DNA from 4 places in the Parashewanella sp. 2210YD4-3 genome. Region 3 is predicted to be linked to each of the others. Evidence: predicted binding sites of a transcription regulator. Region 3 holds the regulator's gene; each other region holds the start of a gene.

Region 1 (8,169 bases), on a different contig from region 3:
GTAAAGCAAGGGCAAAAAATTGGAGAAATTGGGTCTACAGGTCGCTCTACTGGGCCACATTTAGACTGGCGCATTAACTGGTATCAAATGCGCCTTGATCCGACTACCATAGTGCCTTCTATGAAAGAGACATTAAAGCAATAAACTTATCCTGCTGATAGATAAAAGGTTGTACCTTGTTCACTGATGTTGCAAACAGCGCCATTTATTTCGAAAACTCTTGTAATTGGGTTACCAGGACTATGAGCAGCAACATAAAACAGGCAAGTTGGTGTTGGGTGTTTATGCTCTTCACCATTTTTTGGGTGATACACCATGGAGAACAATAGCCCAGTATCAAAGTCCTCATTTTCACCGAGAAGTTGTCCAGTGTTTAACCCTTTTTCTGGAGTAATGACAGTTCCTGTTACTTCTTGCTTATCTTGACTTACATCGGTACCAGGTGCGGTTTGATCTAAAGGTGAGCATTGATCGTCTAGGTTTACAATATCCGCAATCTGATTTACATGTTCGGCTCGCACCTCCCAGTTGCCATGTTTACTGCTAAATTTCATTTGAGTATGAGCACCACATGGCAAACCATGCGCCAAAGTACTAAAAGAAAGTAAGGCTAAAGGGAATGCAAGCCAAGCTAAAGGTTTCATTGTTTTTTCCTCAGAATTATTCCTAAATATTCCTTTCTATAATCTTTATTCTGTACTGAATAAGACCTGTATGAACTGGTCGTTTTAGCACTCTAATTCTGCTAGTTAAATTTAAATATTTTTTACTGGATGATTTAATATAGAAAAACCTAGCGGTGAGGGCTAGGTTTTCATTTTGAGATTATTATTGATATTAATCCTGTTTGGTTACAACTGTTTGACCAATCGGAGCGAGTGTCAGTAAGGCCAATTTTAAGTGAGCAATACCAAATGGGATACCAATAATGGTAATAAAACAGGCTAGGGCATGAGTTAAGTGACCGATTGCTAGCCAAATACCAAAACATAAGAACCAAATAACATTACCTATAGTGCCAAATACTCCTGTGCCGATATCCTCAAAACCTTTCACATTACGACGATTGGTTTGCTCATTGCCAAATGGCCAAAATGCCATTTCACCAATGACAAAGCATGCTCTTCCAAAGGGAATACCAATAATACTAATAAAACAAATAAGCCCAGCTAACCACCAAGCTAAGCCCATTAAAAAACCACCCATAATGAACCAAGCAATGTTAAAGATAAATCGTAATACAGACATAGGAGTTTTTTCCTTTCTAAATTTAATCTAATGCTTCTGAAGCAGTTTATATGCCAAGGTGCTAATTGCTTAATTTTACGCTTTATATCGGCAATGAGGTAGAATAGCGGCTATGTTGAGTTAGTCATAATTACCACAAATTGATGAAATTAACCCAAAGCCCTGTTACTACCATTAATTTACTTGAACACGAATTACACATTAAGCGTGATGACTTATTGCACCCTGAATTCAGTGGTAATAAGGCTCGAAAATTTCATTATTTTTTAGAGAATGAATTTCCAGAAATAGACACGCTGGTGGGATATGGCTCTTGCCAAGCGAATTCTTTATGGTCACTGGCGTGTTTGGCTGAACTCAAAAGCTGGCAACTTAAATTTTATGTAGATCGCATTCCCACTCATTTGAAAGAAAACCCAGTTGGCAATTTTGCAGGCGCGATAGCAAAAGGGGCTGAGGTTATTGTATTTCCTCAAGAGTTGAATCTTACCGCAGATGAAAAGCAAATCTGGTTAGAGCAAAAATATCATCATCAAACGTCAAAGCTATTGGTCCCAGAAGGTGGGCGTTGTGAATATGCTCGTTTTGGAGTGCATAAATTAGCACAAGAGCTAGAAGCTTGGTGTACAGAAAAAGAAGTGAAATCAGCTAAGGTTTTCTTACCATCAGGCACGGGCACTACAGCATTTTATTTACATGAGTACTTAGCCAACAATGCTCCATATATTGAGGTAGTAACCTGTCCAGTAGTTGGAGATGCAGGTTATTTACAGAAACAGTTTAAAATGTTGGCAAATCAAGGTCGTTCATTCCCTTCAATCATTAGCCCTGCTAAAAAATATCATTTTGGAAAGTTATATCCAGAATGTTTTGAGATTTGGCAACAAGCCCATGCTTCAGGCATCGAATTTGAATTACTCTATGACCCTGTAGGGCTTATCGCACTTAAGGAATATCTCAATACATTGGGAAATGAAGCGATAATTTATCTTCATCAAGGCGGGCTAAAAGGTAATGAAACCATGCTTAAGCGGTATCAAAGAAAAAGCTGGTCATAATTACACTCTAGGGCGTGTTGATTTTTCGTGATTATTTTTGCAGCGATAAATTGGTTATCTTATGCAAGGCAGAGTTTGTGAAGTGTGGTTACTCCACATAAACAAACGATAACGCAGCAGAAGGGACCAATTTACGCTGTCTTCGATGCTTTTGAGCACTTCCTGTTCGGTGTTGTGACCAGCTTACTTAGATGGCTAAGCTTCACTGCTCACGCCTTGAACAGAAAAGTGCTCAAATAGCACAAAATTTAATCCTGAAAGATCAACACGCCCTAGTCCGATTTGACTATCAAATAATGAATTTGAGTTATTTCCTTTTGTTGCGGATGGTCAGAAGACTGTGAAAATGAATCAATCCAAATAGAATATTTTTTGCCATTTACGGTAAATCGTAAAACTTCTTTTAATGGCAACTCAAGCTCTTGGTTGCTTACTGCAAGTAGTAAATGTTGTGTATCTTTTTGATTTGAAAACCTGAATATCTGAGTTTCATTTTGATCGGTAACGGAAAAAAAGTTAGCTCCGGTAATGCCTTTTTGAGCAATTAACCCCAAATCGTCTTTTAACGTAAAACTGCTTTCTATTCCTTGAGGGGTATAGAATTGGTGCGATTTGACTTTACACGTTGAGCATGAAGTTGGTAGGTTTTCATCCCATGTAAATTGCTGCTTGTTTTGGAATAGTTGCCCATTGTTGATCGACCAAAGATTTTTGACTTCTTGGCTGGACGCTGAGCATCCGCCAAGAAGTGTGAAAACCATGATGAGGAATGCTGCTTTAATCATTACTGAATGCTCTTATTTGTTGTAATAATTCCTGTGGTGGTTCATTTTCTTGAATTAAAGGCTGATTATCATTATTCATGACATGCTCAGGCTTTATTGTTTTTGAATTAAAACCAAGACCACTTGCATTCCCACTCCAATAACGATTAAATCTTAGGTTGATTAAGCTCCACTCATTAACATCTCTAAGATTACCGATAATGCTGTCATTATTAACGCTTCGTGAATAAGGTAGATTATCGATATTGTCATTACAGTTAAAATCAATAGCTACTGAATTATCATAGCCAAAGCCTTGTATCTCTGTAATGGCTGCTTCATCAATATCTCTCGACGTACCAGATGAGTAGCCCATTTTAAAATCAGTAGGCGATGCTGCTGGCCCGAAATTTAATTGGTTATCTTCTAAATTACAATTTAGGTTATCCTTAAAAAATCGACGGTAATATCTGTCACCTTCACGGTTTCCTATAGTCGGCAGGCCATCAAGTTGATATAAGTAATTCATCACGCTTAAGAAGTTCGGCTTGTAATTAGTATTTTCATTACCACCGTGTAATAAGCCTAAATTGTGACCTAATTCATGCATGATGGTAGAAGCCTGCATGTTAAAAGCAATGTTTTCAGAGCGTTGATTGTTTAAGTTTAACCCCCATCCACCCATGCTAATAAAGAAGTCATTTCCATTAATTTCAGCAATTCCTGATGACCCTGCACTACCATCTTCTTTCTGGCTATTTGCCATTAGCATATAGTGAAAAATGGGACGGCGTCTTATGTCGAAATTTTGGGTTTTATGCTCAATAATACTCGGGGCGGTATCTGTAGGGACCCAGACAGTTTGCTTATAAAATGGAATTTCATTACCACCGCCCAAGTCCATACTTTCGAGTGAAATGCCATTGCCATTGTGATACAAATCTCCAACATCGAAGTGGACGCTATAACCTTTTTCTTTAAAGGTATCGACGACTTTTGTTAATGCTGTTTGGTGTGGAATAACGCCAGCATCAGTGCTTTTCATATAATCGACTTCGATGAAAATATCTTTTTGGTTCTGTCTCGCCCCCCATTGATAAAGAGGTAAGCCCGCAAACGTACTATTTTCAACTTCTGCGCAATCAGGTATACCATCAGAATCGGCATCAACATTACAAGATGTAACGTCATTCTCTCCGCCTGGAGTCATGAAACGAGATATTTTCCAGTCTTCGGCAACGTTATTGTCTTCGTCATTTAAACTTCGAACGATGCTAAAGCCTAATGTCTCCTCTACAGATGAAACGCCTACACCTGACCAGTTTTTGGGAGTGACGGGGTTTTGTGAATTATTGCCGAAGCGAACAAAATCGATAGTTTGCGTTTTTTGAGAATTGAGCAGTTCAATAAAGCCATTAGCAAACCAAGCGGGTCTGATATTGTCAGTACGATTACCGATGAGAACAAGTTGCTCTGATCCAATGTTGCTGTTTTGCCAAAGGGAATTATCAAAACGACTTTGAATGATGATGCGTTGACCTGTTTTTATAATTTGGTCTGGCAATTCGAAATAATCGCTATCTGTAATCTGATTGGAGTCTAAATTAATGCTTTGCGTATGAATAAGATAATTAGCTAGATTTATATCTTTACTAGAGCCGTTGTAAACTTCAATCCAGCGATTGTCATCGGTAAATTGGCTGGTTGAAAACTCTGTGATAAGGAGGTCGGCTTGATGAGTTATGAAATGAGAGACTATTCTGGGTTCAGCGGCTACACCTGAAAAGTTTTTGATCTTATCTCCATTAACTCTTAATCGATAGCTTGTAGCCAATTTTAATTCTACAGTAGGGGTTAATGTAAAGTTCCTCTTATTGCTGAAGTCGACATTGAGTGGAACACAAGTATTGAAATCATCACTCGATAATTGAAAGGCACTATCGCAGCTTGCTGATGGTGCTGAATTTACAAATTGAATGATGTCATCAAAAACGAGTGATATAGGTGTTGAGATACTAATTTGTTTGGCGCCAGCTTTGAGTGAAATACTAGTAACTTCAGGAGCCGTTGTATCTACTAGGTTTAAACTATAAGTTGCAGTTGAAGTGAGATCGCCATCACTGGTTTTGAATATAATACTATCAGTAAGAGTGTTATCAGCATTGTGAGTGTATTTGTAGCTGTTTGCGTTTGAATCAATGAGCTCAAGGGCACCATGTTCTGGTTGTTTTTCTATTGAAAGGCTAAGCGTATCATCGTCAGGATCAGTCGCTTCTACAGTGAAAACCTTGCTTTGATTAAATTCCACCTCAATAGAAGCATCAGTAAGTATTGGTTGGCGATTAACGTTTACAATTTTTGTTGAAATACTTTGTGAACTGCTGGCTCCGGCATCATCTGTCACTCTGATCGTGAAGGCTAAAGTCTTGTCATCTTTGACTTCAGGTGTGGTAAAGGTAACGCTAGCAGCATTATTCGCAGATAAGGTTAATTGAGGGCCTACGGTTTGTGTCCATAAGTAAGAAGCAATGCTTCCATCAGAGTCTGTGGCATTAATGGATAAGGTTACTTGAGAACGTTCTTCAATACTTGGCGGCGTCGAATGAGAAAGCTGCGGTGCTTGATTTATCTTTTGTTCGTCACTGCCTCCACCTCCACAGCCCCAAAGGGATAATAAAGAAATTGCGAGCAGAGAAAGTTTTAAAGTAGAAATGCGCAAAACGGAATTCCATTTCATGTAAAAGTTTCATTATTATCAAAGTAAGATAAAAAAACCAGATGTTATGGTTATGTTCTATTACTTTTGCAGCTATGTGTTAGGGGCTGTTTATCTTTCGTGATGTTTTTTCAGCGATAAATTGTTCCTTATCTTGTTGTAAATTTGTTGTTTATTGGTAAAGTGCTCCGTTCTTAAAAGAAGAAAGGAGTAATAATAATGAATAAATTATCGGCAGGAAGCGCTATTAAAATTGCAGTGGGAGCCGTTGCGATTATGGCTGTGGCTAGCTCATTTTATACTGTAGATGAAGGTCATATGGGAGTAGTCAAACGTTTTGGTGAAGCAAAACACCAAGAAACTCCAGGCTTACATTTCAAAATCCCTTTCATTGAGACAGTTGAAACCATCGAAGTTCGAACACGTAAAAATTCCGAAAAAATGGCATCAAGTACTAAAGAGCAAATGCCTGTTACCGTTGAAGTAAGTGTTAACTGGACAGTAAATAAAGAAGCGGCGTTAGATCTATATAAAAAATACGGTGGGTTAACTCAGTTCGAGCAGCGTATCCTTGACCCTCGTTTTCGTAGTGCCACCAAGGATACCATTCCTCAATTTGAAGCAGAACAATTGATCCAAGATCGAGCTTCAGCCATTCAGGGGATCGAACGTCGTTTATCTGAAGAAATGTCTGCTTTCCCTGTGATAGTCGATAACATTCAAATCGAAAACATTGTGCTACCGCAAAAATACATTAATTCGATTGAAATTAAACAAACAGAAAAGAACTTAGCTGCTGCAGAAGAACACAAATTAGAAAGGCAGCGACTAGAGGCCTTGCGTGCAGTGAATACAGCAGATGCAAAAGCAAAAGGCATAATCAAAGTGGCAGAAGCTGAAGCTCAGGCTATTGAATTTAAAGGTCGAGCAGAAGCTAAAGCGATTAAAGCCAAAGCTGAAGCGTTAAAAAATAACCCATTGATTGTAAAATTAACCGAAGCTCAGGCTTGGGATGGTAAACTTCCTGCAACTATATTGGGAAATGGTGCGATGCCAATAATGGATATGCGCTCATTAGAGAATAAAAAATAAGGTTATACGATGTCATTTGATCCTAAACAAGCCATTGTTATTGAGCCAAAGGAACCTGCTACGGCAACAGTAATTTGGCTGCATGGTCTTGGAGATTCTGGTGCTGGTTTTGCACCTGTAGTTCCTATGCTAGGGCTACCAGAAAATCATTCAATTCGCTTTATCTTTCCACATGCACCAGAGCAAGCCGTCACTATTAATGGTGGTTTCGTTATGCGTTCGTGGTATGACATAAAAAGCATGGATTTATTAGATCGTGCAGACATTGATGGTGTGAAAGAGTCCGAGCAGCGAGTGCATCAATTTATTCAATCTCAATTAAATGAGGGGATTGACTCTAATAAAATTATTCTTGCTGGTTTTAGTCAGGGTGGGGTAATGAGCTTGTTTACTGGATTACGTTACCCTAAGCCTTTGGCAGGAATTATGGCATTATCATGTTATTTACCGAATGGTGATACGTTACCTGAAGGTGTGAATGAAGCGAACAAATCAACGCCTTTTTTACAGCAGCATGGTGATCAAGATCCTGTTGTTCCTGTTAGTGCAGGGGAAATGGCATATAAAGCCTTAACAGAGGCTGGTTATCAATCTAAATGGCAAACATTCACAATGCCTCATAGTGTATTACCTGAGCAGCTTGTGATTATCGGAGATTGGATTAAGCAATGTCTTGATGACTAAGGCTGTTTTTTATTCGTTCTTTTGTTAAGACAGTCATCGTCTCTTGAGTTTTTTTTAAATTATCCAAATAATGAAGCACTTAGGGTGACATGCTACCTTAAGTGCTTTTTATTATTTTCAGCTTGATAATTAAATTGTTATATATTATTTATTTTGTGAAAAAATGGTGTCAAAAAAACAAATAAAAAATAATGGCTTAGCTCACATATTTGAACTTTTGTTATCACTTAGTTGTTTTCCTGTTTGTTAATATCCCGTCCTAACGAATTACGTTAATTAAGCGTAAATTCATATAAAAATTTGGCAAAAAGCCAATAAATAAAAATGGGGTTGATAAACATGAAAACTAGATTAATTAAAGGATTGGTTGCTACAGCTGTTCTTGCTGCACTAGCTGGTTGTAATGATTCTGATTCAAAACACGAACCACAAACCTGTGCTGAAGCAGGCGATCAGTGTGTGAAGCTAACCGTTTTACATACAAACGATAATCACGGTAGATTTTGGAGAAATAAACACAATGAACTAGGAATGGCAGCACGTGCCACTGTTGTTGACGAAATCCGTAACGAAGTAGAAAGAAGTGGCGGCCAGATTTTGATGTTGT
Region 2 (8,169 bases), on a different contig from region 3:
TTAAATGTAGTTCCCCGCGCGAATATCTTTCACTCAGCATGAAGGTATCGACTTGATCAAAAATGTTTAACTGTGCTATTTGGGCTTTGGATTGAGTCAGTAGACTGAAAATATCGATTCCAGCATGTGTAGTACTTTCAACTGCTTCAAGTATTAATGAAGTATTTTCAATAAACAGCCCAAAAAATTCTAAGGTCGATAGATAAAACTGCTTAATATCAGATTGAAATGGTGTCACTGAGTCGAACAATAGGTTAAATAACCTTATTTGTTTGAATAAATGGTTGTCGAGACCTTGAGCTTGATAGAAATTAATTAATGTATGTCCTTGTTCCCCTATTTGTAGGTTCGTTTGCGTCGGTGCAATGGCACTCATAAAGCCTAATTGCAATAATAAATAATTGAATTTTTCTAGAACGATTTTTGATTTGCAGAGCACTTCTAATATCTTATGGTGCATTTGAACATAGCCAACTTCTGACAAAGATGTTCCTTCACTACTATTTGAGAAAGTTTGTATAAGTGTTACTTCATCAGGGTAAGTTTCTAGATGTTGAAGGTATTGCTCCATTAAATGATTTGTTTTTTGTAATAATGGTAGAGAATCACAGTGATTGAATCTCACTTGATGCGAAGAGTTATCTATGGTTTGGGTATATATTGTTTTGGCTTGAAAGTAGAGTGAAGGTAAGTTTCTATCCAACCACTGACCGCTGACTGTTTCAAAGTTCAATGTTACTGAATCTATAGGAATGTCTCCACCTTGACTAGTTTCAGAGATAGATAGTGCTTCACTTCTTGTTGAAGGGCTTGAAGGTGAGCACTTTGCTTCACAAGTGGACTTAGTTGTGTTTGTATCTAGAGCTTTATTTCGAACTTCTTTTGTAAAACTTGGCCATTCATCTTGTGCTGGAGTTAAAGCTGGTGCTTGTGGAGTAGAGGAAACTGCCATACTGTTTGTAAGCGTATTACTTAATGAACTTATCGAATGGCATCTAAAATACTCCCTAAGCACTGTATAAGGACTGAATTTTTAGTGCTTATTTTTGAGGAAGTGTTTTGAAAAAGGTGCTCTGCATAAAGTGATTTAATATCATTAGGTTTTTGTCGTTTATACAGAGCAGAGGTCAGCTAGATTATTTATCTTCAGGTACATAACCTTCAATTTTTACGTCTTTTCCTTCAAACAAAAATTCAACCATGTTTTTTTCGAGTAGCTGACGATCATCGGCATTCATCATATTGAGTTTATGTTCATTGATAAGCATGGTTTGTTTTTTTTGCCATAAACCCCAAGCTTCTTTACTGATGTTGTCAAAAATACGCTTACCAATTTCCCCTGGGTACAGTTGAAAGTCTAGGCCGTCTGCTTCTTTATTTAAGTACACGCAGTTTACTGTGCGAGCCATATTTTATTCCTCATTATTAATCGATCTTACTTCGGCTAAGATCTTTTCCGTAGCGGCCGCTAGCCCCACTTTTTCAGGTTGTTTTAAATTAAACCAAAGCTCCGAATAAGTGCTGGAATCTAGTAGCTCATTAACTTGGTGGTGATTATCGTCTAAGTCTATCAAAGAAGTACTAATATCTAAATGATAGTGACTAAAGGTATGTCTAAACCCTGATAGGCGTTTAATTTTCTTGGTTTGTGAAGAAATTTTTATTACGAATGCTTCTAAGTCAGCATTCGTTTCAAATTCGGGGAAGCACCATAGCCCTCCCCATATTCCTTTTGATGGACGCTGCTTTAATAATACTTTTCCATCTTGTTTGATTACTAAGAAATGGGCAGCCTTAACAGGTTTTTCTGTTTTAGGTTTCTTGCCTGGATAATCAGTTTGATTTCCTTGGCGCTGAGCTTGGCAATCAATAGCAACAGGGCATTGCTCACATTTAGGCTTTGAGCGAGTACAAATCATGGCGCCTATATCCATCATGGCTTGATTGTACTTTTGAATTTCACCTTGGGGTGTATATTGCTCAGCAATTCCCCATAATTGACTTTCAACGGTTTTCTTTCCCGGCCAACCTGCAATAGCGCCATGACGGGCTAATACACGCTTTACATTGCCATCCAAAATAGAATGGTGTTGACCGAGTGAAAGAGAAAGAACTGCCCCTGCTGTTGAGCGACCGATACCGGGAAGGTCTAATACATCATAGAAGGACTCAGGAAATTCACCTTTGTGCTTATCTCGTATAAGTTGAGAAGCTTTATGTAAGTTTCTTGCTCTAGCGTAGTAACCAAGTCCAGTCCAATGATGGAGGACTTCATCTTGTTCGGCATTAGCTAAATCTAAAACACTGGGAAAGCTTGCCATGAATTTTTCAAAGTAGGGAATAACCGTAGCGACTTGAGTTTGCTGAAGCATGATCTCAGAAACCCATACTTTATATGGGGTTTTACTCTGCTGCCAAGGTAAGGTTTTACGTCCGTGAATATCGTACCAGTTGATAATACGATCTGAAAAAGAGGGTATTTTTGTCATGGCGGCAGTGTAATCGGCATCGATTAACGACACAAGGGACTTGCACTGTTTTTCACTTTGTAGATAATGCTCCATCTTTGATGAAATTGTTGAGAACAGAGGCAATAATGAGCGAAGTTACCACCGCTGAATTTAATGAAGAAGGTAAGTACCTTCGTAAAGTTAGAAGCTTTGTATTACGTGAAGGTCGTTTAACCAAAGGACAAGCCCACGCTATTGAAACTCAATGGCCGACAATGGGGTTAGATTATAGCCCTGAGGCAATTGATTTAAAGTCGGTATTTGGTCGTGAAGCAGACACCGTTCTTGAAATTGGTTTTGGTATGGGCGCCTCATTAGTTGAAATGGCCGCAAATGCTCCAGAGCAGAACTACATTGGTATTGAGGTACATCAACCGGGTGTTGGTGCTTGCTTGGCTAGTGCGGCAGAAGCAGAAGTGACTAACCTTCGTGTATACCACCATGACGCGATTGAGGTATTAGAAAACTCGATTGCAGATGGTTCGTTAGCACGCGTGCAATTATTCTTCCCAGATCCTTGGCACAAGAAGCGTCACCACAAACGTCGTATTGTTCAGCCTGAATTTGTTCAACTGTTAAGACGTAAGTTAAAAGTTGGTGGTGTATTCCACATGGCGACTGACTGGGAAAACTATGCAGAGCACATGTTAGAAGTGATGGATGCGGCTGAAGGGTATAAAAATCAGTCTAAAACGAAAGATTATGTTGAACGTCCAGAGCATCGCCCATTAACAAAATTCGAAGCGCGTGGTCAAAGACTTGGTCACGGTGTTTGGGATCTAATGTTCGAAAAAACGGTATAATTTACTCTATAATCATATTTACCAAGAGTTAGTATTTTTAACTAACTCTTGGTTTTCTAAATTCTTAATCATTTCTGTTTATTTTTCACTTTTAAAATACAATTCCTTTTAAAACATATGTTTATGTGTTTTGGCACAGTTCCTGATATAGCTTTGTCAACTGAATGATAAAAGGAACTTCACCATGACTTTTGCTAAAACCACCACTTCAATGATCATTGCTAGTTCATTTATGGCTTCCTCGGCTTTTGCTCATGATGAGCATCGTCAAGAATGTAATATCTCACTAAACTATGACATCACGGCTTCTTCAAATGAGTTAACTGTAAGTGATAATGGCAATGAACAATACCGCATTGTAGGTGATCGTTTATTTGTTAATGACAAACAAGTTGATTTAGATGCAGGTCAAAAACGTTTGGTTTCTGAATATCGGCAAGAGGTGGTTGACCAAGTTCCTCAAGTGATCGAATTAGTGAATGGGGCTGTAGAGCTAGCGTCTGATGCTATGGGGTCAGCACTTACTCCCCTACTTGGCGATGAAGCGGGTAGTAAGCTTGAAGAAGTTATGGAAAAGGTTCAAGAGCGTATAGGCAAAGTTGCATATCAAGATGGTAACTCTTATCACCTTGGTGCTACTGAATCTACGATTGATCAAGCATTTGACCAAAACTTCGAAGAAGAAATCGAAAATGCAGTGAAAAGCTCCATTGGCAGTATTCTTATGAATGTTGGTGCTGCATTAATGTCATCGGATGGCGGAAGCTTCAGTGAAAAACTGACCGCATTCGAGCAAAAAATGGAAACAATGGCGGAAGATTTAGAGACTAGTGTCGAAGCACAGGCCGCCGATTTTGAACAACAAGCTGATCAAATGTGCGATAACTTCAAGTCTTTGGCTAAATTAGAGCAAGAAGTAAGATTGGCGATTCCTGAGTTAAAAGCTTTACCAATAACTATTAACAACCAGAAAGTACATAAAGAACATAGTATTTAAGTTTTAAAGTAACCTTTCCCTTATATTATCTTCCCTTATCTCCTTGGAAGTTCAGGCGCTCTCGTAGCGCCTTTTTTTATTGATTCAGGTAAAGTACATCAATCGAAGTTTGAGTGTATACTCGTGATACTTGAAAATGCAACTTTCAGGGCTTATTCAGCGTTGCATTATTCGAGGCGTGAAAGTGCAGAACTAGCGGGCTAATTTAAGCTTTCACAACACAGAAGAATCAATGCTGAAATCTTGCATCTTCAGGTATCACGAGTATGGATTTTCAATGGCATTAAGTAATCAGCTGTTATTGTTTTTAGATGTAGTGCAACAAGGTTCATTCACGAAAGCGGCTGCTTTACATGATATGGATAGGTCATCTTTGTCAAAAAAAATAAAACAGTTAGAAAGGGATTTAGGGGTTACGCTGCTTAATCGTTCTACTCGCTCGTTTTCGTTAACTCATGCGGGTGAGGAGGTGCTGGCGACAACTAAAAAGTTAAAAGAAAACTTAGATGAAATAAAATATATTGCCAGCTCATATCAATCAGAACCCAAAGGCCGGCTGAGAGTTACATCTCCTATTTATTTCGGGCACGAGTATTTATCGCCTGTGATTGCTGATTTTATTAAGAAGTACCCGGAAATTGAAATTGAACATTCGATGTCAGATATAAAATCAGACATCATTACTGATAATTTTGATTTGGCTTTTCGTTTAGGAAAATTAGCAGATTCAAGATTGATAGCGAAAAAAATCGCTGATGCACATTTTGTTTTAATTGCGTCACGTGACTTTTATGAGACAAATGGTCGACCGAATACGCCTCAAGAAATTGAGAAGCTACCCTGTGTTATCTATAAAAACTCAGAAGTAACGCTAGACCAACTTACCTTAATAAATAAAAGCTCTAATGAGGAATACTCTAATATTCGGTTACATGGGCGTATTAAAGTCAGCAATGTCAGAACCTTAATCGATGCCGTTAGTGATGGTTTAGGGTTTGCGGTTATTGATGCCTCTAATCTGCATGATAGTTTGTCAGAGTTAGGGCTGGTCACCTTATGTCCAGAGTACAGTGTCTCTAATAGAAACACTGGAATATATGCCTTATACCCAAACATAAAATGCTCATTATTAGCGAAGCAGTTTCTTCAGGCCGTGGAGGAATATGTTGAAAACCCTCCACGTTGGCTGGCTAATTTAGACTAAATTAACCTCAGCTCTGTATAACGAAATCAATAAGGTTTTGATTTTAAATCTGAGCCTTAAATTTTTATCTACAGTGCGGCTAATTATGTGTAGTTCAAGGCAGCACAGTCCGTAATAGCTGGTCTATTTCGGGATGTGCTAACACTGAAATACGCTTAAGTAGCTGTACTGTAGGGGTTGGCTTATCCAGAACTGAGGTTAAATTACAGTCACTACATCTGCCATAGGAAGTCGAGCTTTAGGTTTGCCATGGTTATAATCTTCACCTTCTAGGTGGTAACCCATTGCTAATGCAAAGTCACATTCATAACCATTAAGTTCATCTGCAAATTCTTTTGAGATCATGTCTGCATCTACGCCTTCCATCGGCGTAGATGCAATCCCTAGGCGTGCCAATACATGTAAGGTATTACCGACGGCAATGTAAGTCTGTGCTTTTGTCCAATCTCTATTATGTCCTGTTTCATCAGTATTTAATTCAGCAAAAGCAAATGCACCATTAAGCATGTTGTCATAATTTTCAGCAGGTAAGTGACCAGAGGAAACTTCAGCATCAACTACCTTTCTATAATCCTCTTTATTAAATTTCGGATTATGAGCGAACAAAATAATGTGTGATGCTTCGGTGGCATGTGGTTGATTAAATTGGAACATATTGGCGAACGTATTATGGAAACGCTGTTTTGCCTCATCACTTTCTAGGAAAATGAATTTCCATGGTTGTGAGTTAATTGAAGATGCAGATAGACGAATTGATTGTTTAATAACTTCAATGTCTTCTGAAGAAATACGCTTCGTAGGATCATACTTTTTAGTGGTATAGCGATTGTTTAAGTCTGTGATAATAGGATGTGACATGGTGTTTAACCTCAATGCTTTCGAATTGAGGGCATCATAGAAGTTTATGATGGCTGAATAAATAACAATTGCTTCCAATCACTGTGGAATAAAATACCTACAATCTCAGAAGAAGAACACACCTGCACCAACATGGTGCGCTGACATTTGTGTTGGTGCGAAATTATTCCTCTTACTTATTTTTATAATCAATTTTGACATTTAAGGATTGATTAATTATTCGTTTTTGTTGGTAAAAAACTAGGTGATGTAAGGGTTTACCCCTATTAATAACTTCAATGAAAGGAGCAAACTCTAACTTTGGCAAAGTTTCTGCTTTTAACAAATTTCAAACATTTGTGTGGAGGCGTCATGAAACTTGTTACTGCGATAATAAAACCATTTAAATTAGAAGATGTTAGAACAGGGCTAACAGAACTTGGTATTACAGGACTTACGGTTACTGATGTAAAAGGCTTTGGTCGACAAAAGGGAAAGACTGAGTTGTATCGTGGGGCTGAATATTCCATGGACTTTTTACCAAAAGTTAAAATCGAAGTTTTAGTCGATGAAGAATTATCAGAACAATTGATTGAAACCATCATATCTTTAGCCAATACAGGCCGCATTGGTGATGGAAAAATTTTTATTACTCCTGTTGAAGATGTAATCAGGATCCGTACTGGCGAAACTGGCATCGATGCAATTTAACAAGGAGTGATAATTCAATGGAACAATATCTTTCTTTATCTTATGCGCTAAATACGTTTTATATTCTTACTTCAGGTGCGCTGGTGATGTGGATGGCAGCCGGTTTTTCTATGCTTGAAGCTGGCTTGATCCGCACTAAGAATACAACAGAAATACTGACCAAAAACGTAGCATTGTACTCAATTGCTTGTGTTGCATTTTTAATTACTGGCTATGCCATGATGTATGGCGGTGAGCAAGGTGGGATTTGGATCAATGTCGGCACTTTGCTTAATGAAGAAAACTCGGTCGAACAGGTGCTTTTTGCAAAAGAGGACTCAATCGTTTTCTCAAATTACGCGGATTTTTTCTTTCAGATGGTTTTTGTAGCAACAGCACTTTCTATTGTTTCAGGTGCAGTGGCTGAAAGAATGAAATTAAGTGCATTTTTACTCTTTAGTATCGTTATGGCTGGCTTTATTTACCCTGTTCAAGGCTTTTGGAACTGGGGAGGCGGGTTTCTTTCTACTGCGGGGTTTTATGATTTTGCAGGTTCTGGCACTGTTCATTTAGCAGGAGCGGCAGCAGCCTTAGCAGGTGTACTTTTTATTGGGCCGCGTTTAGGCAAATATACTAATAAAGGGATAAATCCAATTCCGGGCGCGAACCTTCCTTTAGCTACTCTAGGTACAATGATTTTGTGGATGGGGTGGTTAGGCTTTAATGGTGGCTCTCAACTAGCAATTGCTGATGTTGAAAACGCTAATGCGGTTGCTAAAATCTTTGTTAATACTAATACGGCGGCTGCTGGTGGAGTGATCGGCTCGTTGGTGTTGTCTAAATTAATCTTTAAGAAAATCGATTTAACTATGCTGCTAAATGGCGCTTTAGCTGGTTTAGTTGTTATCACAGCAGATCCATACTCTCCTTCAGTCTTATGGACATTATGTTTTGGTATGATTGCAGGGGCGATTGTATTTTTATCCATTATTGCGCTGGATAAGTTTAAAATTGACGATCCTGTTGGTGCTATCTCTGTGCATGGTGTCGCAGGAATATTAGGTTTGCTATTTGTTCCTATTACTAATGATGAAACCTCCTTGTTTTATCAGATTTTAGGTATTGCTA
Region 3 (8,169 bases):
TAGGGGATCAACGGCCATCATTTCCAAACTGGATAGCTGCTCAGTGCTTTTCATTAGCCCAATTTCAGCCGTAAGCGCCGAACCAGCACGACCGGCGAAAAGTAACGCCGTGACCACAGGGCCAAGTTCACGCAAAAGACTAAGTGCCACCATTGGACCAAGGCTTTCAGAAGTGCCAAAATCCGACAATATGTTGTAGCCTTGCAGCGCCAACACCATGCCAATAAATAGGCCTGAAATGGTGATGATAACAAAAGATTGCACCCCAACCACATACAGCTGTTTGATCAGTAAAGGCGTGCCTTTTCTGAATCGTGGCACATTAACTATGGCATTCCATAGCATGATCCCGGCACGGCCGAATCCAGAAATAAATTCAATAGCATTGTGCCCAAGTGCGGTGATACGCTCAACGATTCTCACCCATTAACTCCTTTTTGTAATCTGGTGCAGGGAAGTGGAATGGTACTGGGCCATCTGGTTCGCCCCCCATAAATTGCTGTAATTGTGGGTTATCTGACTGTTTCAGCTGCTGCGGTGTGCCTTCGGCAATCACTTTTTTATCGGCGACTACATACACATAGTCAGCAATACTGAGCACTTCAACTACATCATGAGACACCACTACTGAGGTGAGGTTTAGTGATTCTGATAATTCTTTGATCAGCTTCACTAACACGCCCATGGCGATGGGATCTTGACCTGCGAAAGGCTCATCGTACATGATCAGCTCTGGCTCAAGTGCAATCGCACGGGCGAGTGCCGCTCGACGTTGCATTCCTCCCGAAAGCTCATTCGGCATAAGTTTACCAGCGCCTCTTAAGCCAACGGCTTCCAGCTTCATCGCGACAATGGTGTTAATGATGCTTTCGGGTAAGTTAGAGTGTTCACGCAGTGCAAAAGCCACATTGTCAGCGACATTAATATCGGTAAACAGAGCGCCACTTTGGAACAACATACTCATGCGTTGGCGTAAATTAAATAACGCTTTACGGCTAACCTTATGGATATCATGGCCATCAAATAATACTTGACCAGAATCTGGCGTGAGTTGCCCACCCATCAATTTAAGCAGCGTGGTTTTACCAATACCGCTAGGGCCCATGATGGCTGTGACTTTTCCCTTAGGAATCGTTAAGTTGAGGTCTTTAAAAATCGCTCTTGAGCCTCGATTGAAGCTCATATTCCTCACTTCTACCAAATTTGGTGTTTGATTGTCCATTTAGAGCCTTATTCGAAAGGAGTATCCCTCAACGGGAAATACAAAATAAAACAGTGTACGAAAATGTGTAAACTGGTACAACAAGTGAAGCCAAAGATGTCATGAATGACTTAAAATTTCCCGAATTGTAACTCATTGCGAAACATTAGTAACTAATTGATTATCAGTAGTTAATTGTTTATTTGCTAGCCGTTGAACGTTGTTTTCTACAATGGGGACGAGCACAGTATCATGCACTTAAGATGGCTAAAATTATATCTAAGTTCCATGAATTATCCTTTTTTATGGCATTTTTGTTTTGATCAATACGTCAGGTGAGGCTTTCAATTTGTTGCAATACCAGCGAAAATGTTATTCATGGAATCAGGTCGGATAATAATAGATAACGATGGCGAATAAAACTCAGCTCCAGCAGTGGGGCAGTAAAGTGGTTGATATAGAAAAAGCGGCGTTGGACAGCCTATACCATTATGTTAATTCTGATGAGTTTACACAAGCATGTGAACTAATGCTGAATTGTTCCGGCAAAGTGATTGTAATGGGCATGGGTAAATCTGGGCATATTGGCAATAAAATTGCGGCTACCTTGGCAAGTACAGGAACTCCGGCCGTATTTGTTCATCCTGGCGAAGCCAGTCATGGTGATCTGGGTGTGCTCTCGGCTAACGATATTGTCATTGCCATTTCTAACTCTGGTGAGTCTTCAGAGATACTAACTTTATTCCCAGTAATAAAACGTATGGGCTTACCGATCATTTCTATCACTGGTGTGCCTGAATCTAACATGGCTAAATTAGCCAATATCCACCTTTGTATTCAAGTTCCAGAAGAAGCGTGTCCTTTAGGGTTAGCACCAACCTCAAGTACTACAGCAACCCTAGTAATGGGTGATGCATTGGCTGTGGCATTACTGCAAGCCAAAGGCTTCACCAAAGATGACTTTGCTTTATCGCATCCCGGTGGCAGCCTAGGCCGTAAATTGCTGCTAAAAGTCGCTGATATTATGCATAAAGGCGATCAATTGCCTTTGGTTCAGCCAACTGTGAAGATTACTGAAGCCTTATACGTTATTTCCAACAAAGGGCTTGGGATGGCCGCGATTATCGATGATGATGGGAAGTTACTTGGCGTGTTCACTGACGGTGACTTACGTCGAGTTATTGATGCTGGAATACACTTACGCAATACTGATATTTCAGAAGTAATGACTTCAAATTGTATTACCATCACCGAAAATGTGCTGGCAGCAGAAGCACTTAAGTTAATGGATGAAAAAAACATTAATGGACTGATTGTGGTGGATGACGCACAATGTCCAGTTGGGGCATTGAACATGCTAGATATGGTCAAATCCGGAGTAATTTAACTGTGACTATGATGCCAACTTTATATGGTGAAGTGACCGAAACCGTTTGGAATAAAGCGCAACAGATCAAACTGATCATCTTTGATGTTGACGGGGTGTTTTCTGATGGCCGTATTTATTTAAGCAATAGTGGAGAAGAGCTAAAAGCTTTTCATACTCGTGATGGTTTTGGCGTTCGTTCGTTGCTAAATGCTGGTTTTCATTTGGCGGTGATCACTGGTCGTAAGTCGCAATTACTTGAAAATCGAATGAGTGCATTGGGCGTTGAACATATCTATCAAGGTATTGATGATAAATTAGTGCCATTTAATGAATTGCTCAGTAAGTTTGAACTTAAGCCTGAACAAGTCGCCTATATTGGTGACGATATGGTGGATTTACCCGTCATGAAACATGTTGGACTTTCGGTTTCGGTTGCAGATGGTCACCCTTACGTGAAACAACAAGTGAATATGATCACGACGATGAACGGCGGCCATGGTGCGGTGCGAGAATTAGCGGACTTGATTTTGGAGTCTCAGGGGCTATTTGAATCGGCTCAGGGAATGAGTGTATGAATCGAGTGACCCTCGCCATTATTGTTTTTTTCAGTACCGCACTGGTGCTGTATTGGCAGGTACAACAAAAACAAGGCGATAAAATTGCTCAAGGCCCTCAAATAGAACGGCCTGACTATATGGCTACCGATCTCAATAGTGTCGCCTATGACGAGCAAGGTCATTTAAGCAGTAAAGTAACAGCTAAGCACATGGAGCATTTCGCTACTCGTGATACGACCTTATTTACCGAGCCGGTATATTGGCTTTACGGTGAGGGCAGTGACAGCCCTTGGCGCATTTCTGCTAAAGAAGGTCGTCTAAAAAAAGATGATACACAAAAAGCTTATTTAGACTGGGACGTAAAGCTTGAAGCCATTGGGAAAAAAGAGCCCATTCAAAGTGTTAGTACCCGTTATGTTGAGTTAGATTTAGATAGTAAAACCATGACTACGGATGCCATGGTTTACATTAAAGGCAATGGATTTCAAAGCCAAGGTAAAGGCCTTTTTGCCGATTTTAATAATGAAACTGTACGCTTAAATGATCAGGTAACAGGAACCTATGAAGCGAATAAATAATATATTGCTGGCAGCGTTTTGCACAATGATGACCTTTTCGGCCGTAGCGAAGCAAGATGATTTAAAACAAGACCTAAGTATTAGCGCCAAAAGCCAAGCCGGTGATTTGAAAAATAATAAATTGTCGTATTTTGGAAACGTAAAAATTACTCAGGGCAGTATTAAGATTTACGCTGATGAAATGAGTGCGGTGAGTGATGATAAAAGTGGTCACAAGGTATTTGCTGCCAAAGGTAAACCCGCTACTTTTTCTCAAATTTTAGACAGTGGTGAGCTAGGAACGGCTAGTGCTTACAATATACGTTATGACAGTATTAGCGGTGACTTAGTGCTAAAAGGTAGCGCTGAGCTTGATATTGGTGGCAGTAAAATGAAAGCGGAAACCATTCGCTACAATATTGCAAATCAGCATGTGACAGCGGCAAGCTCGGGTGATGGCAATGACCGAGTGCAAACGATTATTCCGGCTGAAAACTACCAAGAAGCACGCAGTAAAAATAAAAAATCATCTTCAAAGCCTAAGACTGAAACTGAGAAGAAACAATGACTCAGAAAACCCTGACAGCAAAACATCTTGCAAAGAGCTATAAATCCAGACAAGTGGTAAAGGACGTCAGCTTATCAGTAAAAACAGGACAAATTGTTGGTCTGCTTGGCCCCAATGGCGCAGGTAAAACCACGACTTTTTATATGGTGGTGGGCTTAGTCAAAAGTGATAAGGGCCAGATTTTTATCGACAGCGATGATCTCACATTAGATCCCATGCACATGCGCGCTCGTAAAGGTATTGGTTACTTACCACAAGAAGCCAGTATTTTTCGCAAATTGACCGTTTATGAAAACATCATGGCGGTATTAGAAATGCGTGCATCACTTAATCAACAACAGCGCGAAGAACAGCTAGAACACTTGCTTGAAGAGTTTCATATTACTCATATTCGTGACAGCTTAGGTATGGCTTTATCAGGCGGTGAACGTCGTCGAGTAGAAATTGCCCGTGCGTTAGCCGCGAATCCTCAATTTATTCTCTTGGATGAACCTTTTGCTGGGGTCGATCCTATCTCTGTGATTGATATTAAAAAAATCATTGAACAATTGAGAGATCGTGGATTAGGGGTGTTGATCACCGACCATAATGTTCGTGAAACACTGGATGTATGTGAGCATGCTTATATTGTTAGCCACGGCAGCTTGATAGCCGAAGGCACACCTGAAGCCATCCTTGATGATAAGCATGTTCGGGAAGTGTACTTGGGAGAACAATTCACGTTATAGTAGTGATTATTTTTAGGGAGCTTTCCCATGCGCCAACAAAAACAATAAGAAGGATCAGCGGTAACTATGAAAGCGTCGCTTCAGCTTAAGTTAGGACAACAGCTCACAATGACGCCTCAGCTGCAACAAGCCATACGCTTGCTACAGCTTTCATCATTAGAGCTACATCAAGAAGTTCAACAGGCACTTGAATCTAATCCATTATTGGAATTAGAAGAAGAACTGGCATCGACAAAGACTGAGTCAGAAACGGCACCTGAAGTCGAGCTGGATTCGCTAATCAATCAAAACGAAAGCCAAGATATAGTTGAGCCTGAGATTCCTGACACTGTAGAGTCCCTAAGCAAAGAAAAGCTGACTGAAGAACTGCCCATGGATACCACATGGGATGAAACCTTTACGGCTATGCCTACTTCTGGCAGTGGTGCTTTACCTGCTGATGACCTTCCGTTTCAAGGCGAAACCAGTGATGGATTATACGAACACCTTGAATGGCAAAAAAACCTCACGCCTTTTTCGAGCACGGACTACGCGATAGCCACTGCGATAATTGAAGCCATCGACGAGCGTGGGTATTTGACCCAGTCACTAGATGATATTTTAGAGGCTATGGGTGACCCTGAAATTGAAATGGATGAAGTAGAGGCGGTGTTAAAACGAGTACAGCATTTTGATCCTATTGGTATTGCCGCTCGTGACGTACCAGAGTGTTTATATTTGCAACTCTCGCATTTTGACGACTTAACCCCCTATTTGGCTGAAGCGAAAAACATTATTCAGCATCACATTGATTTGATTGCTGTACGAGACTTTCGATCTTTACTGAAAAAAACTAAGCTTAGAGAACCACAACTCAAAGCTGCGATGAATTTGATCCAGAGTTTGGACCCAAGGCCGGGATTGAATATTGGCCGTAAAGACGATGAATATGTAATACCTGATGTGTCTGTCAGTAAAAAAAATGGGCGTTGGCAAGTGGAATTAAATCCAGATGTGATGCCAAAAATAGGACTCAATCAGCAATATGCCGCGCTGGCCAAAACCAGTCGAAGTAGAGATGATACCCAATTTGTTCGCGGTCACCTGCAAGATGCTAAGTGGTTTATTAAAAGTTTAGAGAGCCGTAACGATACATTATTAAAGGTGTGCAATTGTATTGTAAAAAATCAGGTCAACTTTTTTGAACATGGTCCTGAAGCTATGAAAGCGATGATTTTGAATGATGTCGCTGAAGAAATTGAAATGCATGAGTCGACGATATCGCGAGTGACGACACAAAAATACATGCACACTCCAAGAGGAATTTTTGAACTGAAATACTTTTTCTCTAGCCATGTTGGAACCGATGATGGCGGAGAATGTTCTTCAACAGCGATTCGAGCGCTAATCAAAAAACTGGTGGCAGAAGAGAATCAGAAAAAACCGCTCAGTGATAATAAGATTGCGCAACTGCTAGGAGAACAAGGGATCAAAGTGGCAAGACGAACCATCGCAAAATACCGCGAAGCGATGATGATCCCACCATCAAACCAGCGAAAGAGCTTATGATGAAATAAAGCGGCAGTTAACAACGACAGGAGGCAATGGATATGCAAATCCGGATCAATGGTCAACAAAATGGTCAGCAGTTGGATGTTACTGAATCACTAAAAGAATATGTCAGCGGGAAAATGGCAAAACTTGAACGTCATATCGAACAGATCAATAATGTGCGCATCGTACTCAATGTTCGAAAAACAAATCAAACTGCAGAAGCCAGTTTGGTCTTAAATGGCAAAGAAGCCTATGCCAAATCACAACATGATGATATGTACGCGGCTATCGATTTATTGGTAGCTAAATTGGATCGTCAAGTGATCAAACATAAAGAGAAGTTGATAAAATATTAACGATGGAATTAAACATCATTTTGAAGCCGGAATGCACCACTTGTGCAACGCCTGGCAGCAAGAAGAAAGTACTGGAAATGATCAGTGACTTAGTCGCTTCGCAGTATCCTGAACTTTCTTCTCAAGAAATCTTTGAAAGTCTACTCACCCGTGAAAAAATGGGCAGTACCGGCATTGGTAACGGAATTGCCATTCCTCACGGTCGATTAGATAACATTGATACCCCAATTGCGGTGTTGATCAAATGTGAGCAACCCATCGCCTTTGAAGCCATTGATAAACAGCCGGTGGATATCTTGTTTGCGCTGTTGGTGCCGTCTGATCAATGCCAGCAACACCTCAGCACCTTATCGGCTATGGCTGAAAAGCTCAGTGATAAGCAAACGCTAAAGCAGTTACGTCGTATTAATGATGAACAAGAACTCTATGAGGTGATCACTGCATGAAATTAGTCATTGTTTCAGGTAGAAGTGGCTCCGGAAAATCGGTTGCACTCAAAGTACTTGAAGATTTGGGCTATTACTGCGTTGATAATCTGCCTATGACTTTGTTAGGTGGTTTAATTGAAGAACTAAAACCGAATCAGGAATTAGTGGCAATCAGCGTTGATGTTCGTAATCTACCTGAACAAGACAAAGTATTTGAGCGCCAGCTTAAAAGCCTGACTGGGATTGAAATTCTTAGCTTTTTTATCAGTTCGAGCGATGATGTTTTACTAAAAAGATATACCGAAACTAGGCGTTTACATCCGCTGGCATATCAATGTAAAAGCTTACCAGAAGCGATTCGAATCGAAGGTGAACTGTTGTCTGGCATGTCTAAGATGATGGATCATTTTATTGATACCTCTAAATCCAATGCCTATCAACTCAGCGACAAAATTAGAGAAATTTTATTAGGGCGTGTTGAGCAAGATCTGGTGATCAACGTGGAGTCCTTTGGGTTTAAACATGGACGACCTAAAGATGCCGACTTTATGTTTGATGTAAGATTCTTACCTAATCCTCATTGGGAAGAAACATTACGACCTTTCACTGGGTTAGATAAGCCGGTACAAGACTTTCTCAATGCTCAGCCTGAAGTAAATAAATTCATTTGGCAAATCGCTAACTTGATTGATACTTGGCTTCCTCAGCTTGAGCGTAACAACCGCAGTTATCTAACCATTGCGATAGGGTGCACAGGTGGACAACATCGTTCCGTTTTTATTGTGGAGCAATTGGCTGAACATCTGAGAAAAAATAATCGTAACGTAGAGGCGCGGCATAAGGAATTGACCAATGCCGACACTTGAGAAAGA
Region 4 (8,169 bases), on a different contig from region 3:
TTTGATCCGACAGACTCAGATACCTTTAATAATTCAACTGCTGTGACCTTTTATGATTCATTAGGTGAGCCGCATGTGCTTACCACTTATTATGTGAAGCCATCACAAGCTTCACATGATAACGAAAGTAACTGGGTGGCATTTTACGCTGTTGATGGTAAGCGGTTGGATATTGACACGCCAGCAGCACAAACTTATCGCACAGATACCAATGGTGATGGAACACCTGATGCTACTGCGAATGCAACAAACGCAGCGGGCTGGAAAGGTTCTGTAATTAAGTTTGACAATACCGGTAAATATACGGGAAGTAATCCTGCAAATATTAAATCGGTAAGCTTAGGCAATATAGCTGGATTCCCTGCTGGTGCGGATGGTAGCCAAGTATTAAATCTTAAGTTTAATAACCCGACTCAATTTGCAGCTCAATTTGAAACCACAGAATTAACTCAAGATGGTACTACCGTAGGTCGTTTAACCAATGTTCAAGTTGGGGCTGATGGCTTGATCAATGCCAGTTACAGTAATGGTAAGACCGTTCCATTAGCTCGAATTGCATTAGCTCGATTTCCTAATGAACAAGGGCTAAGCCAAGTTGGGAACACGTCATGGCGTGCAAGTTTAGAGTCAGGACAAGCACTAGCTGGTGAACCTAATAGTGGTACCTTTGGTAGTATTCGTTCTTCAGCACTTGAACAATCAAATGTAGACTTAACCACGGAAATGGTTGATTTGATTTCTGCTCAACGTAATTTCCAAGCCAACTCGCGAACGCTTGAAGTCAACAACACGCTACAACAAACAATTCTTCAGATCCGATAATATTTCAAGAGGCAGTGTTTCTAAGCACTGCCATTCAATTATTTTTTACTAAATCTATAACAAAAAATCCATTCTCATCTTCAGTGCCATTTGCATTGTACTCTGCACTCCATTCTCCAGAAAATGTCAGTTCTTCTTTTTCCGGTTCTTTGGGCTCAGTTGTCATTGCTGATTGTTGTGGTTTGGCTTCTTCGGCTGCTTTTGGAGGTTCATCCGTTAAAGCCGGTTTTGGTTGCTTAGTTTCCTCGGCTACTTGTGAAGAAACAGGTGATAAGCTTGGTTTGGAAGCCTCAACTGTTACGACAGTTTTGGGCGTTGCAGTTGTTGGTTGGGGCTCTGGTTTCTTAGGCGTTTCTTTGCCTTTAGTTTTCGCATTCACTTCTGGTGAACCGTTTGTATAGGCAGCGGAGTTCATTTCAGCTGTCACGACTAATTTTTCAGAAACGGTAGCTGTGCTTCTGGCAGTGGATGTTTGTTGATTGTGTGTTGCCTGACTTCCTTGTTTAACCTTAGCTGTTGCAGTCGATTCTTCGGGGGGGGCAGCAGAAACTGGCTTCGATGTTTCAGTTGTTGAAACCAAGCTTTGACTACCGTTTGTTGATTTACCTTGTGATGATTCAGTTGCTTTTTTGTGTTCGGTTACCTCTGTAGCTTTAGGGGGAGGAGTTTTTTCGTTTTTGGACCGACCAATCACTGTGGTTTTGTCTTTTTTTAGCTTAGTTGCATAATCATTTAATTGGCGCTTTACAGCATCAGAAAAATCATCACTTATGAATTCTTTTTTCGGCTCTAAAGAACAGCAGCAACATAGCTCTTGCCTTAAGGTTGATGGCTGTTTAAATACGACTCTATGGCAGTCGTATTCCTTTTCTGAAACTTTAACTAATCTAATAGCATAACTTGATACTTTGTCATATTGTAAAGTTGGCTCAGTAGTGTGACCAACCGTTTTTGGTGCTAGATCATAAACTTTTTCCACGCTATTGGAGTCAAAGTTAAACTGTTGATTGTTGCTTATATATTCATTTAATTGTTTTTGTAAGGCATCAGAAAAATCGTCTTTTATGGCTTTTTTTCTTTGCTCTTGAGTGCAGCAAAAACAGCACATTCGTCTGAATACGGACTGCTGTGAAGATACGATGCTGTGGCAGTCGAATTCCTGTTTTGATACCCTCACGATCCGAACCGTATATGCGGTGTTATTATATGTATAAGTGCTTGTTGTAGTGGCTCCAACCCTTTTAGGGGCACGATTATAAGCTGCGCCTACGCTTTGTTGGTCGAAAACAATAGGCTGTTTGCTGCAAGCAGTTGAGGTTTGGGCTGTAGTTGACATGACGATACTCTCTCTAGGCGCATCGCCACCATTCTGTTTTATTTATAGAATAAAGCGTAAATATCTTTTTTATATTAGTTAGGGCTTGTTGTTCTTTCTCAATTTTGCAGCAATAAAAATTTATACCTCAGCTTGGTTTGAGTTTCTGTTAGCGGGTAAGTCAGGTGTCATTTCGATAAAGTCTGTTTGATATTGACCTGCTGTTAGAATTTTATCCAATGGTATAGTCCTCGTTGCCATGTATTGTGGTTCTGGGTTATCACGTATAGCTATGTATTGCTTAAATTGCGATTCTAAGTCAATTGAAAACTTGTTTATTCTTACTCGTTCTTCAACTCTGGTATAAAGGCTACAGCAATCCAGCGTCAATAGTATTGAAGGGCTTGCTGGTAAAATGTAATGGAAGTGTATTTGATTATCGGCGCTTCTCATTAAACGGAAGATATAAGTTCTTCCTAAATTACCTACAAATTTAATCTGTTGGGGAGCATCTTCTTGTGTTGGTGCAGCGTTACTTATCTGTTCGAGTTGCTCATTAGATATCAAGAATCGGTTCCCTTGCCACCTAGGGGCTGGAGAAATGGTTACACTTTGGTATGACATATTCTTAGTATTTCATATTCAGGCAAATCTCGCTTAATGATCGCTTATATATTGAAGACTCAGAAAATAATTTTTGGTTATTAGATATTAGGGCGTGTTTATGAATAAGAAGAGTATTTATAGCGCGAAGCGATAGATGTGCGTTGCTTGACTGATTTTCGGGTAGTCGCAACAGAGCGAATGTCGGACGGTTGATGTTTGTGATTATTTATATGTTTACTCAATGCTAACTTGTAAGCGAAATCTAGAGCGTGACACTTGATATCAACTTGATAAATGCATTTCAAAATCCGGCGCGTTAGCATCCATTTTTTTTGTGATACATCGGACTTTGCTTTGAATGCCTCGCCATCTAAGAACCTCAGAATCAAAGTGCTGTTTTTTGAGGAGTTCTCAGTAAAGATTAAGTATAAGTCATGGAGTTGAGAGCGTGTTAGAGCACCGTAGCTTTGAGTTAAGCTATACCATTCAAGAGAGAAATTTAGTTGGAATGTTGTTGTAGTCATTTAATGCTCAATTTCTTCATTGTCTTGTAACTAATGCTATTCAATCTCAACTTTCACAGTTTTTTTGCATAATATCGTTTGTGTAGCTCTGGGGTGATATTCAGTTTATGTACTCTACTGGCTTGATTTGCTTGGTAGATCGTGGATAAATCTATTGATAACAAAGTGATTTTTTCTTCTGGATTTTTACTAGACATACAGCACCTAGGATTACAGAGCTGGAAGAAGTGTAGCTCATTTGTAGAATCTCTTCGAACGACAAACACTTTATTATCAGAGAATTTGAAAACCGCTGAATTAGTTTTAGATTGAAACACATTAATTACTTTGTCTGTAAAAACATTCTGTTTATCAACTTGTTGTTGAGATAGCTGATTTTTTAGATTCCAGTCTAGATTGAATTTGAATTGGTAAGTTGGCACAGACATTATAATCACCCCAATTTGACGTTGTTTTATGATAATTCATTGTTTAACTTAGTTTTTCAAATAACAAAATTGGCTTTCTTATAACTCTTGATGATTCGAAGCCATGAATAGTTCAATCACTTACAGGTCTCATGAAAATTGGGTTCGGCTCCATATCAAGTTCTTCTATTTTCTCAGCTAAGTCTCATCTCTTTCAAACTGGCACGTTCAATGCTTTATCAAGTCAAATGTTGAATATTTGACGGATAGGCAATTGGACAAACTTCTCTATATCGCCACCAGTGGCGCCAAGCAAAATATGAATGAATTGGCGGTTAGAGCCAATAATCTTGCTAATGCTAATACTGATGGCTTTAAAGCCGATATGGCTCAAGCTCGCTCTATGCAAGCTTTTGGTGAAGGTTTGCCTACTCGGGTGTTTGCCATGACTGAAACACCCAGCAGTAACTTTAAAGCAGGAGCGCTTCGTACCACTGGTCGTGATTTAGATGTCGCCATTAACGGTGATGGCTGGATTGGTGTTCAGGGTAAAGATGGACAAGAAGCTTATACTCGTTCAGGTAGTCTGAGTTTTGACGCTACAGGTTTACTGCAAAACGACCGTGGAAATCCAGTCATAGGTGAAAACGGTCCTATTGTCCTACCCCTTCCTATTCAAAAAATCGAAATTGCCCAAGATGGCACTATCTCTGTTCGCCCACAAGGTGCACCAGCAGAGGTTATTGAAGTCGTCGACAGAATCAAATTGGTAAATCCAAATAATCAAGATCTTATGCGTGGCGAAGATGGCTTGTTTCGTCAAATGAACGGTCAAATTGCACCTGCAGATCCTGATGTAAAGGTCGAAAGTGGTGCAATCGAGAGCAGTAACGTCAGCCCTGTAGAAGAAATGGTGGCGCTCATTGATATTCAGCGTCAGTTCGAAATGCAGGTCAAGATGATGAAAACCGCAGAAGAAAATGATCGAGCCGCAGCGCAGATGGTTCGGATTTAGATTAGGGAATAAAACAAAAGGTGAATTATGCATCCTGCATTATGGATAAGTAAAACCGGCTTAGATGCCCAACAAACCGACATCGCAGTGATCTCAAATAACGTAGCCAACGCCAGTACTGTTGGCTTTAAAAAGAGCCGCGCTGTTTTTGAAGACTTATTGTATCAAAAGGTTAACCAAGCCGGTGGTGTAAGCGCCGCTAATACCAAACTGCCAAATGGGTTGAATGTTGGGGCTGGTACCAAAGTGGTAGCGACTCAAAAGCTGTTTACTCAAGGTAACATGGTTACTACAGATAATTCATTAGACTTAATGATTGAAGGTCCAGGGTTCTTTGAAGTGCAAATGCCAGACGGAAGCATTGCTTACACTCGTAGCGGTCAATTCAGCATGGATGATCAAGGCCAAATTGTAACTTCGGGTTCGGGGTTTGTAATTCAACCTGCGATTACGGTTCCGCAAGACGCTAAAAGCATTACGGTTTCAGCTGAGGGTGAAGTATCGGTAAAAGTACCGGGAGCAGCTGAAAACCAAGTGATTGGCCAGTTCACCATGTCAGACTTTATTAATCCATCAGGCTTAGAGCCTATGGGACAAAATTTATACCTAGAAACTGGAGCCAGTGGTGCGCCAATTCAAGGTACTGCTGCGCTAAATGGCATGGGAGCCATTCGTCAAGGAGCGTTAGAAACCTCGAACGTGAATGTGACTGAAGAGCTAGTGAACCTGATTGAAAGCCAAAGAATCTACGAGATGAACTCTAAAGTGATTTCATCTGTCGACCAAATGTTGTCTTACGTTAACCAAAATCTTTAGGAGTTGATGATGTTGCGTTTATTGCTGGTGGTTAGCGCGTTAATGCTAACAGCATGTGCTTCAACAAATAAGAAGCCTATTGCTGATGATCCATATTATGCTCCAGTGGTACCTCAGGCTGCGCCAACTCACAATGAACCGACAGGCTCAATTTTTCTCGATAGTCAAGTAGCAGGGCTATACACCGACAAGCGAGCGCATCGTATCGGTGACATTATTACGGTAAGACTTACAGAATCTACCCAAGCCCGTAAAAGTGCCACTAATGGCATTAAAAAAGGCAATGCTTTTAAACTTGATCCATTCAAGCTAGCAGGAAAAAACGCCACCATTAATGGCAACCCAATTAGCTTAGATTACAAAGATAACTTTGATTTAAGCCGTGAAGCGGATGCCGATCAAAGCAACAGCCTTTCAGGCAATATTTCTGCTCATGTAATGAAAGTACTCGCTAATGGCAATCTAGTCATTCGCGGTGAAAAGTGGATCACCATCAATAACGGTGAAGAGTTTATTCGGGTTACTGGAGTGATCCGCACAGAAGACATTAAACCAGACAACACCATTGAGTCGCCAAAAATTGCCAATGCCCGTATTCAATACAGTGGTACAGGTACCTTTGCAGACTCACAAAAAGCAGGCTGGTTATCGAAATTTTTCCTTGGTGAATGGTGGCCTTTCTAGGAGTTAAGTTATGAAAGTTAAAATTATTCTCGGCTTATTACTAGCAGTCATTTCTACCAGTAGTTTTGCTCAACGAATCAAGGATATTGCTAATATCCAAGGTATTCGTGATAACCAATTAGTAGGCTACGGCATAGTAGTTGGCTTGCCGGGTACAGGTGAGCGAAACCGTTATACCGAGCAAACGTTCAGTACCATGTTGAAAAACTTTGGCATCAATTTACCCAATGGCGTTCGCCCAAAAATCAAAAACTCAGCAGTAGTGGCGCTTAGCGCTACCATGCCAGCGTTCATTAAAACGGGTCAAACGATTGACGTTACTGTTTCAAGCATTGGTGAAGCTAAAAGTTTACGTGGCGGCACATTATTACAAAGCTTTCTTAAAGGGATTGACGGAAAAATCTATGCCATCGCTCAAGGTAACCTAATTGTCAGTGGCTTTAGCGCCGAAGGTCGTGATGGTTCCAAAGTTATTCAAAATACGCCAACCGTTGGACGCATTCCAAGTGGTGCGATTGTAGAGCGCGAAGTGATTTCACCTTTTGCTCATGGTGACTATCTCACATTTAATTTATTGCGCCCAGACTTCTCATCGGCTAAACGAGTTGCCGATGCAATTAATGACTTATTGGGTGGTGGAATTGCCCAGCCATTAGATGCGACTTCGATTCGAGTCAGCGCACCGCGTGATCCGTCTCAGCGTGTATCTTACTTAGCCACTATTGAAAATCTACAAGTGGATTTAGCAACTGAATCGGCCAAAGTCATTGTTAACTCTCGTACTGGCACCATCGTGGTTGGAGAGCAAGTGAGGTTAAAACCTGCCGCCATTACCCATGGTGGGTTAACCGTGACCATCAAAGAAGCACTGCAAGTTTCTCAGCCAAACACGTTGGCACAAGGCCAAACAGTAGTAACGCCTGATTCTGATATTGATGTAAACGAAAAAAACAAACGCATGTTTTCTTTTAAACCTGGTACTTCATTAGATGAACTAGTGCGAGCGGTTAACTTGGTTGGCGCAGCGCCATCAGATGTATTAGCGATCTTGGAAGCTCTGAAATTAGCAGGCGCATTACAAGGCGAGTTGATCATTATTTAACTCTGTAAAACAGAACAACAGCAATAACTTAAACGGATCTTATGGACAAACTATCAAACGCATCAAATATGTTGGAACTTGGAGGATTAGATAACCTCCGTTCTCGTGCTCAACAAAATGACAAAGGTGCGATTAAAGAAGTTGCCAAGCAATTTGAAGGTATCTTTGTGCAAATGCTGATGAAAAGCATGCGTGATGCCAATGAAGCCTTTAAGTCTGACAGTCCATTTAATACTCAGTACACCGCCTTTTATGAGCAAATGCGTGATCAGCAAATGGCGAATGATATTTCGGATAAAGGCGTATTAGGCTTAGCCGACTTAATGGTGCAGCAATTGTCACCAGAAACCAGCAATATGCGTCCTGCCTCAACACTTCGTACTGATAGCTTACCAATCACTGCTACAGCCAATATAAGTGCCACGCCAAAGCCACAACAGCTTAATGACGTTGTTAGCGGCAAGGTGTTGCCGTCTCAGCCTTTTGAAAGCCAAGATAACTTTGTGCAACAACTTTATCCTCATGCGAAAGAAGCTGCTGAAAAATTAGGTACAACGCCAGAAGTATTAATCGCCCAATCGGCATTAGAAACAGGCTGGGGCAAAAAAATGGTGCGTCAAGCAGATGGCACTGCCAGCAACAACCTTTTTAATATCAAAGCAGACAAGCGATGGAGCGGAGATAAGGCCAGAGTATCCACTTTAGAGTTTGACGGTGGCGTGGCAAACCGTCAGCAAGCTGATTTCAGAGTCTACGACTCAATCAAACAAAGTTTTGATGACTTTGTAAACTTCATTTCAAGTAATCAGCGCTACCAACAAGCGCTTGATGTCGCAAAAGATCCCCAACAATTCATAACTGGCCTGCAAAATGCAGGG

The links. Region 3 encodes sigma-54, which starts transcription at its own class of promoters, with help from an activator protein. Its sites were predicted from a motif close to GTTGGCACGNNNNTNGNNT; they were not measured.
Region 1: AC1EU0_RS13360 (YccF domain-containing protein) is a predicted target of sigma-54. The motif match lies at 1,288-1,306, and genes of this name have one in related genera.
Region 2: AC1EU0_RS16240 (P-II family nitrogen regulator) is a predicted target of sigma-54. The motif match lies at 6,672-6,690, and genes of this name have one in related genera.
Region 4: flgF (flagellar basal-body rod protein FlgF) is a predicted target of sigma-54. The motif match lies at 3,893-3,911, and genes of this name have one in related genera.

The regions. Positions count from the first base shown of each region.
Region 1 is NZ_JBWQOG010000008.1:143,455-151,623, forward strand. Features, by position in the region: gene AC1EU0_RS13350 (M23 family metallopeptidase) at 1-144, shown strand, start outside; gene AC1EU0_RS13355 (hypothetical protein) at 147-644, opposite strand; gene AC1EU0_RS13360 (YccF domain-containing protein) at 838-1,248, opposite strand; gene AC1EU0_RS13365 (1-aminocyclopropane-1-carboxylate deaminase/D-cysteine desulfhydrase) at 1,392-2,306, shown strand; gene AC1EU0_RS13370 (hypothetical protein) at 2,579-3,091, opposite strand; gene AC1EU0_RS13375 (Ig-like domain-containing protein) at 3,084-5,789, opposite strand; gene AC1EU0_RS13380 (prohibitin family protein) at 6,006-6,878, shown strand; gene AC1EU0_RS13385 (alpha/beta hydrolase) at 6,888-7,562, shown strand; gene ushA (bifunctional UDP-sugar hydrolase/5'-nucleotidase UshA) at 7,902-8,169, shown strand, end outside.
Region 2 is NZ_JBWQOG010000012.1:88,162-96,330, forward strand. Features, by position in the region: gene AC1EU0_RS16200 (hypothetical protein) at 1-733, opposite strand, end outside; gene AC1EU0_RS16205 (hypothetical protein) at 849-1,022, shown strand; gene AC1EU0_RS16210 (oxidative damage protection protein) at 1,137-1,409, opposite strand; gene mutY (A/G-specific adenine glycosylase) at 1,413-2,489, opposite strand; gene trmB (tRNA (guanosine(46)-N7)-methyltransferase TrmB) at 2,597-3,313, shown strand; gene AC1EU0_RS16225 (YggN family protein) at 3,498-4,310, shown strand; gene AC1EU0_RS16230 (LysR family transcriptional regulator) at 4,588-5,514, shown strand; gene AC1EU0_RS16235 (nitroreductase family protein) at 5,713-6,372, opposite strand; gene AC1EU0_RS16240 (P-II family nitrogen regulator) at 6,724-7,062, shown strand; gene amt (ammonium transporter) at 7,080-8,169, shown strand, end outside.
Region 3 is NZ_JBWQOG010000016.1:38,830-46,998, forward strand. Features, by position in the region: gene mlaE (lipid asymmetry maintenance ABC transporter permease subunit MlaE) at 1-423, opposite strand, end outside; gene mlaF (phospholipid ABC transporter ATP-binding protein MlaF) at 410-1,222, opposite strand; gene AC1EU0_RS18340 (KpsF/GutQ family sugar-phosphate isomerase) at 1,611-2,588, shown strand; gene kdsC (3-deoxy-manno-octulosonate-8-phosphatase KdsC) at 2,600-3,145, shown strand; gene lptC (LPS export ABC transporter periplasmic protein LptC) at 3,142-3,705, shown strand; gene lptA (lipopolysaccharide transport periplasmic protein LptA) at 3,689-4,252, shown strand; gene lptB (LPS export ABC transporter ATP-binding protein) at 4,249-4,980, shown strand; gene AC1EU0_RS18365 (RNA polymerase factor sigma-54) at 5,047-6,528, shown strand; gene hpf (ribosome hibernation-promoting factor, HPF/YfiA family) at 6,570-6,869, shown strand; gene ptsN (PTS IIA-like nitrogen regulatory protein PtsN) at 6,872-7,315, shown strand; gene rapZ (RNase adapter RapZ) at 7,312-8,163, shown strand; gene AC1EU0_RS18385 (HPr family phosphocarrier protein) at 8,150-8,169, shown strand, end outside.
Region 4 is NZ_JBWQOG010000004.1:121,032-129,200, reverse strand. Features, by position in the region: gene flgE (flagellar hook protein FlgE) at 1-822, shown strand, start outside; gene AC1EU0_RS07740 (hypothetical protein) at 857-2,158, opposite strand; gene AC1EU0_RS07735 (hypothetical protein) at 2,279-2,761, opposite strand; gene AC1EU0_RS07730 (hypothetical protein) at 2,860-3,267, opposite strand; gene AC1EU0_RS07725 (hypothetical protein) at 3,321-3,695, opposite strand; gene flgF (flagellar basal-body rod protein FlgF) at 3,949-4,689, shown strand; gene flgG (flagellar basal-body rod protein FlgG) at 4,717-5,505, shown strand; gene flgH (flagellar basal body L-ring protein FlgH) at 5,515-6,189, shown strand; gene AC1EU0_RS07705 (flagellar basal body P-ring protein FlgI) at 6,200-7,291, shown strand; gene flgJ (flagellar assembly peptidoglycan hydrolase FlgJ) at 7,333-8,169, shown strand, end outside.